Regions from separate parts of the Janthinobacterium longum genome, predicted to be linked through region 2. Evidence: predicted binding sites of a transcription regulator. Region 2 holds the regulator's gene; the other holds the start of a gene.

Region 1 (3,238 bases), on a different contig from region 2:
GCACGGTCAGCAAGGTCTTGCCCGGCGAAAGCGTGGGCGAGCAATCGGTGCTCGATGAAGCGAGCAACCTGACCGCCATTTCCGCGCTGGAAGAAAGCGACGTGCTGGTGATCGACGCCGTGCTGGTATGGGAATTGATCGAACAGTCGAACGGCCTGGCGCGCAACCTGCTGCGCTTGATGTCGTTTCGCATCCGCGCCGCCAACGCCTTGCTGCGCCGGCGACAGAAACTGGGCGAGTTCTACCGCCAGCTGTCGATGGTCGACAGCCTGACCGGCCTGTACAACCGTGCCTGGCTCAACGATTTATTGCCGAACATGATCAGCACTGCACACGAGAGCGGCGCGCCGCTGTCGCTGCTGATGATAGACCTCGACCATTTCAAGCGTTTCAACGACCAGCACGGCCACCAGGCCGGCGACCAGGCGCTGCGCATCGCCGCCCAGGTCGTGGGCGCGGCCCTGCGCCCCACCGATTTTGCCGTGCGTTATGGCGGCGAGGAATTGATGGTCATCTTGCCTGATACCAATGAACACCTGGCCCTGCTGGTGGCCGAACGCCTGTGCGAACGCCTGCGCCAGGCCGTCATCTTCGAAGACTTGCGCTGTCCCCTGCCGCATATCACGGGCTCGTTCGGCGTGGCCAGCCTGGCCCTGCGCCAGGACGAGCACGGCCTGATCGCCACGGCCGATGCGGCGCTATACCGCGCCAAGGACGCCGGCCGCAACCGGATTGCAGTTTAAGCGGCTGCGTCTGTTTTCTTGCTGCTGTTGGCGGCGATGAAATCGGCATAGCCTTTCTGCACCAGCTCATAGGTCTTGTCGATATTGCCGGCAATATCGCCTTGCAGCACATTCAAGCCTTTCAGGATATCGCGTGCTTCCGAAAAACCTTTTTCCATGCCACCGCTGATGGTGCCCATGAATTTTGCCAAAGCGGCATCATTATCCATGCCGGGGTTCTGCTTCTTGAACGCATCGAAAAAGCCGGTCGACAGCGATACAATGCGATTCGCCGTGGCTTCGGCGCTATTGTCCTGCGATGCCGCGTTTTGCACGGCATCATCGCCAAAATCGGCTTTCAATGCTTCATTGATGCTGGTGATGGCCGATTTGTAGACCAGCGCCAGCGGATCGTTCTGCGAGCTGATCGACACATTCATGGACGCCTGCAAAATGGCGGCGTTCAACTGCAATTTCGAGCGGTCGTTGACGCTCATCTGGGCGGTACTGCCTTCGGCCTGCTTGACTTTGTCGTCCTTGCCGGCAACACCACTGGTGGTGGCGGTATTGCTGACGGAACTGGCGGAATTGCCGCTTGCGGCGATGGGAATTGACACGATAAGCCTCCTTGGACGGACATTGATTGACTCCATGCGAGAATGCGCAGTATCGCCGATCCTCTCTTTGGTAATATCGGCAAGAATTCCGAAAACTGAAGTGGCGACTTTTTTCGCCGCACACCATGCAAGCACCACCAATGACAAACCAGACTTTTCTTTGGCACGACTACGAAACCTTCGGCGTCCAGCCACGCCGCGACCGGCCGGCCCAGTTCGCCGCCATCCGCACCGACGCCGAGCTGAACGAAATCGGCGAGCCCATCATGCTGTATTGCCAGCCCGCCAATGATTTCCTGCCCGATCCGCAATCGTGCCTGATCACCGGCATCACGCCCCAGCAATGCCTGGCCCTGGGCGTGCCCGAACACCAGTTCGCCGTCACCATCGAAGCGGCCTTTTCGGAGCCCGGCACCATCGGCGTGGGCTACAACACCATCCGTTTCGACGATGAAGTGACGCGCTTCCTGTTCTGGCGCAACCTGATCGATCCGTATGCGCGCGAATGGAAAAACCATTGCGGCCGTTGGGATCTGCTTGACGTGGTGCGCATGACACATGCGCTGCGCCCGGAAGGCATCCAATGGCCGAAGCGCGACGATGGCCAGACCAGTTTCAAGCTGGAACATCTGAGCAAGGCGAATGGCTTGCTGCATGAAGCGGCGCACGATGCACTGTCCGATGTGCGCGCCACGATTGCACTGGCCCGCCTGATCAGGCAACAACAGCCGAAACTGTTCGACTTCTGCCTGGCACTGCACAAGAAAGACAAGGTCGCCAGCGAAATGGGCATGCACCTGGCCGCCGCCCAGCGCCAGCCTTTCCTGCATGTGTCGGGCATGTTCCCGGCCGAACGGGGCTGCATCGGCGTGGTCTGGCCGCTGGCCACGCACCCAAGCAACAAAAATGAAGTCCTTGTGTGGGATTGCCAGTACGATCCGCGCGAGCTGTTCACCCTCGACGCCGACACCATCCGCACGCGTTTATTTACGCGCACCGACGCCATGCCCGAAGGCATGACGCGCCTGCCCGTGAAAAGCGTGCACCTGAACAAGTCGCCCATGCTGGTAGGCAACTTGAAAACCCTGTCGCCGGCCATGGCCGCGCAATGGGGCATCGATATGGCCGCCGCGCTGGAAAACGGCCGCCTGGCCGCCGCCGGACCGAATATGGACGCGATCTGGGCCGAGGTGTTCAAACGCCCTGCCGAAGGACGCGCCGATGTCGATGAAGACCTGTACAACGGCTTTGTCAGCAATGACGACCGCCGTGTGCTCGATTCCTTGCGCCGCGAAACGCCGGCCAAACTGGCCAGCGCCCGCCCTTCGTTCAGTGACGAGCGCTTGCAGGAATTGCTGTTCCGCTACCGCGCCCGCAATTTCCCGCAGACCCTGAGCGAAGCGGAAAGCGTGCGCTGGGAAGAGCACCGCGCCGCGCGCCTGTTCGACGGCGAAGCGGGTGCCCGCACCATCGAGATGCTGTTTACGGAAATCGACACCTTGTCGGATTCGGTGGATGAACGGGGGGAAGAAATTCTGGGCGAGTTGTACGACTACGCCGAGATCGTCGCCCCGCAGCGCGATTGAAGGCCGGGGTCAGACCCCCTCGCCCGCTGGCGCAAGCCTCTGAGTTTGCGGCATTGAGGGTCTGACCCCGGCAGTTCAGACGTTGGGTTTGTTTTCAGCTTGCACGATGCGCATTGATCGCATCGCGCGTCTCGATCGCCACGCGCCTTGCCGCGTCGGCCCAGTCTTCTCCGTCTTGCGGCCTGGCGTAAATGATGGCCCGCGAAGAACTGATCATCATGCCCATGCCGTTTGCCGTCTGGCCGGAGCCAACGGTAGCGGCAATATCGCCGCCCTGGGCGCCGATGCCGGGCACCAGCAGCGGCATGTCGCC
Region 2 (3,238 bases):
AGACGCTGCGCCTCTACGCCGCTGGCGATAAACAGGCGTACCACGGCGCTGGCGCGCGCTGATGACAGTTCCCAGTTCGAGGCAAAGGTGGAATTGCTGATCGGCTGGACGTCGGTATGGCCTTCCACCTGCACGTCATGGGCGTCGCCGCGCAGCAGCACGGCCACCGCACGCAGCGCCTGGTCCGATTCAGCCGTCAGGCCGGCCGCGCCCGGATCGAACAGCACGCTGGCATTGATTTCCACGCTGACGCCACGGCTGGTCTGGGTCACGCGTACCTTGCCTTCTTTGACCAGTGGCGCCAGGGTCGAGGTCAGGTCCTGCGCCAGGCGCGTCATGTGTTCGCGTTCGCGGCGTATCGCTTCGGTACGGCGTTTCAGGGCCGGGTTCGGCAGCGCGATCGCCTGCGGCGCCTCCATCTGGATCGGCGGCGCGCCCTTGTCGAGGCTGAAGGCGGTGCCGATGGCGTCGGAAAACACGCGGTACTTGCCCTCATTGACCTGCGAAATGGCGTACATGACGACAAAAAAGGCGAACAGCAGGGTAATGAAGTCGGCGTAGGAGATCAGCCAGCGGTCCTGGTTGTCCGGCTCTTCGTCATATTTCCTGCGCGCGCGCCGCATCATGGTCAGTGCTCGTGCAGCAGGCTGGCCACGCGCTCTTCAATGATGCGCGTATGGTCGCCGGTGGCGATGTCGTAGAACACGGCGGCCGTGATTTCATACTGCACCACGCGGCGCGAGACGATGGCTTTCAATTTGTTGGCCACCGGCAGGAACAGCAGGTTGGCCAGGCCGACGCCGTAGATGGTCGACACGAACGCCACCGCGATGCCGCCACCGAGCTTGCCGGGGTCGGTCAGATTCTCCATCACGTGTATCAGGCCCAGCACGGCGCCCAGGATGCCGATGGTCGGCGAATAGCCGGCCGCCGATTCCCACACTTTCACGGCCTGGCGCTCGGCCAGTTCATAGGCGGTGATTTCCACGTCGAGCAGCTGGCGCAGCTTGTCGGGCGCGATGCCGTCAACGATCATGCGCAAGCCCTTGGCGTTAAAATGGTCTTCCGTGTTTTCCATTATGCGTTCCAGCGCCAGCGTGCCGTCGCGGCGCGCCGTCAGGCTCCACAGGCCGATGTCGCGGCCCAGTTGCTCGCGCGGGTCGGCTGGCGGGAAAAATACCCAGCGCAGCATTTGCAGGCCGCGGACAAACGTACGCAGCCGCGTTTGCAGCAGCACCGCGCCAAAGGTGCCGATCACGACAATGGCGAAGGCGGCCGGCTGCAGCAAGGAGGCCATCTTGCCGCCCTCGAGCGCCTGGCCGACCAAGAGGCCCGCCAGCGCCAGCGCCAGCCCGATTACGCTGGACCAGTCCACGCCTGCTCCCTCAAGGTTGCGCGCAGGCGCGCGACGGCCTGGGTATGCAGCTGCGAGACACGCGATTCGGACACGCCCATCACGGCGCCAATCTCCTTGAGATTGAGCTCTTCTTCGTAATACAGACTCATCAGTATTTTCTCGCGTGGCGGCAGCGCGTCGATGGCATCGATCACGGACTGCCGGAAGCCGGTATCGAGCAGCGAGCGCAGCGGGTCGCTGTCCTCGTCGACGCAATGGCGGTCGAGGAAGCTGTCATTGCCGTCCGTATCGTGGAAGTCTTCATAGTAGACCAGCTGGTGGCCTCCGCCCTCGCCCAGCATTTCCTGATAGTCGACCAGCGAAATCTTGAGCAGCTTGGCCACTTCCGATTCGGTCGGCGGATGGCCGAGGCGCTGCTGCAAGGTGCTCATCGCCTCTTCGACCTTGCGCATGTTCTGGCGCATGCTGCGCGGCATCCAGTCGCTGCTGCGCAACTCGTCGAGCATGGCGCCGCGGATACGCAGTACGGCATACGTCTCGAACTGCGCGCCATGCGTTTCTTCATAGCGGGTGATGGCATCGAGCAGGCCGATCATGCCGGCCTGGATCAGGTCGTCGACCTCGACCGAAGGCGGCAACTTGGCCTTCATGTGGTGCGCCAGACGCTTTACCAGCGGAATATGCTCCGTCAGCAAATGATCCTTGTTCGATTTCCCTTTGACCGTGTACATAGGCTAGTTATTATTATCTTGTGAGAATGCTGCAAAATCATCAGGCGCTGAAATGGTGTGGACTCCCCGTCTGGTACAAGGTGGTGCCCAGCACCGGCGCCGCCGAGCGGGCCAGCCGTTCGGCCAGTCCGCGAAACGCCACCGATGCCCCAGCCAGCGGAAACGCATCGATCACACTGCGGCCCAGCCGCGCCGCGCGATGCAGGTATTCATCGGCCGGAACCGAGCCCATCGACGTCAGTTTCACGGCCAAGTAGCGACTTGCCGCTTGTGCCATATTATCGTATACCACCTTTGCTTCCGATTCGGAAGCGCCGGTGACGAGAATGCCGAAAGGACGGCGGCCCAGTTCCTGGTTCAGGCGCTTGATCAGGCAGTAGGCGGCCTTGATCGAGGTGGCGCTGGTAGAGACTTGCACCACGATATCGGCACTGGACATCATCGGCACCGGGAAGCAGGCACCGCCCTGCCCGGCCATGCTCATGTCGCCGTCGACCAGCACGATGCCGGCCTGGCGCGCCATGACTTCAAAGGTCTTGGCCAGGCGCCGTGCTTCGTCCTCGCTGGCGTAGCCGGGGCCGTCCATCAGATGGCCGCGCGCGCCCAGGCTGGCCACGCCGAAGCCTTGCGGCACCTGGTGGATCACCTGGTTCAGGCCGCATTGCTGGCGCGCCACGTCGAGCAGGCTGGCGCCATGCGCCAGGCCCAGCCGTGAAGCGACGCCGTCGCCGCTGGTGCTGGCGTCGAGCAGCAGCACCTCATTGCCGGCGTGTGCCAGCGAAGCGCCGAGGTTGACCAGCATCGCACCCTTGTCGTCCTGCGGCGTGGCCGACAAAAACGTCAGCACGCGTGGCTGCACGCCAGCGAGCATGCGACGCAAGCCTTCGGCCTGGTCGAAATCAAAATTAGCCACCATGCACCCCGCGTGCTTCATTGTTGCGGGTGGCGGCCTGGGCCATCAGCAGCGGCAGTTCATCGTCCGCAAACTGGGTCGCAACGGAATCACGCTTGAGCTTGAAGGCGCGGTCGATCAGGTAGCCGCGGTCGGCCAGGTACAGATCTTCCGGCACGCGCTGGCCGTTCGACACATAGAACAGATTGAGTTTCTGGCGTATTACCACGTCGAGCACATTGCCGATCGAGGCCGCTT

What was found. The regulator FliA, encoded in region 2, starts transcription of late flagellar genes. The targets are predictions, from matches to a motif close to CTAAAGTTTNNNNNNNNNNNGCCGNTA.
Region 1: ACQ4WM_RS11820 (DUF5610 domain-containing protein) is a predicted target of FliA. The motif match lies at 1,414-1,440, and genes of this name have one in related genera.

What each region holds. Positions count from the first base shown of each region.
Region 1 covers NZ_JBNYXQ010000003.1:201,843-205,080, forward strand. The annotation lists gene ACQ4WM_RS11815 (GGDEF domain-containing protein) at 1-743, shown strand, start outside; gene ACQ4WM_RS11820 (DUF5610 domain-containing protein) at 740-1,339, opposite strand; gene sbcB (exodeoxyribonuclease I) at 1,480-2,925, shown strand; gene pyrF (orotidine-5'-phosphate decarboxylase) at 3,020-3,238, opposite strand, start outside.
Region 2 covers NZ_JBNYXQ010000001.1:1,408,014-1,411,251, forward strand. The annotation lists gene motD (flagellar motor protein MotD) at 1-623, opposite strand, end outside; gene ACQ4WM_RS06405 (flagellar motor protein) at 629-1,375, opposite strand; gene ACQ4WM_RS06410 (RNA polymerase sigma factor FliA) at 1,357-2,088, opposite strand; gene ACQ4WM_RS06415 (MinD/ParA family ATP-binding protein) at 2,129-3,001, opposite strand; gene flhF (flagellar biosynthesis GTPase FlhF) at 2,994-3,238, opposite strand, start outside.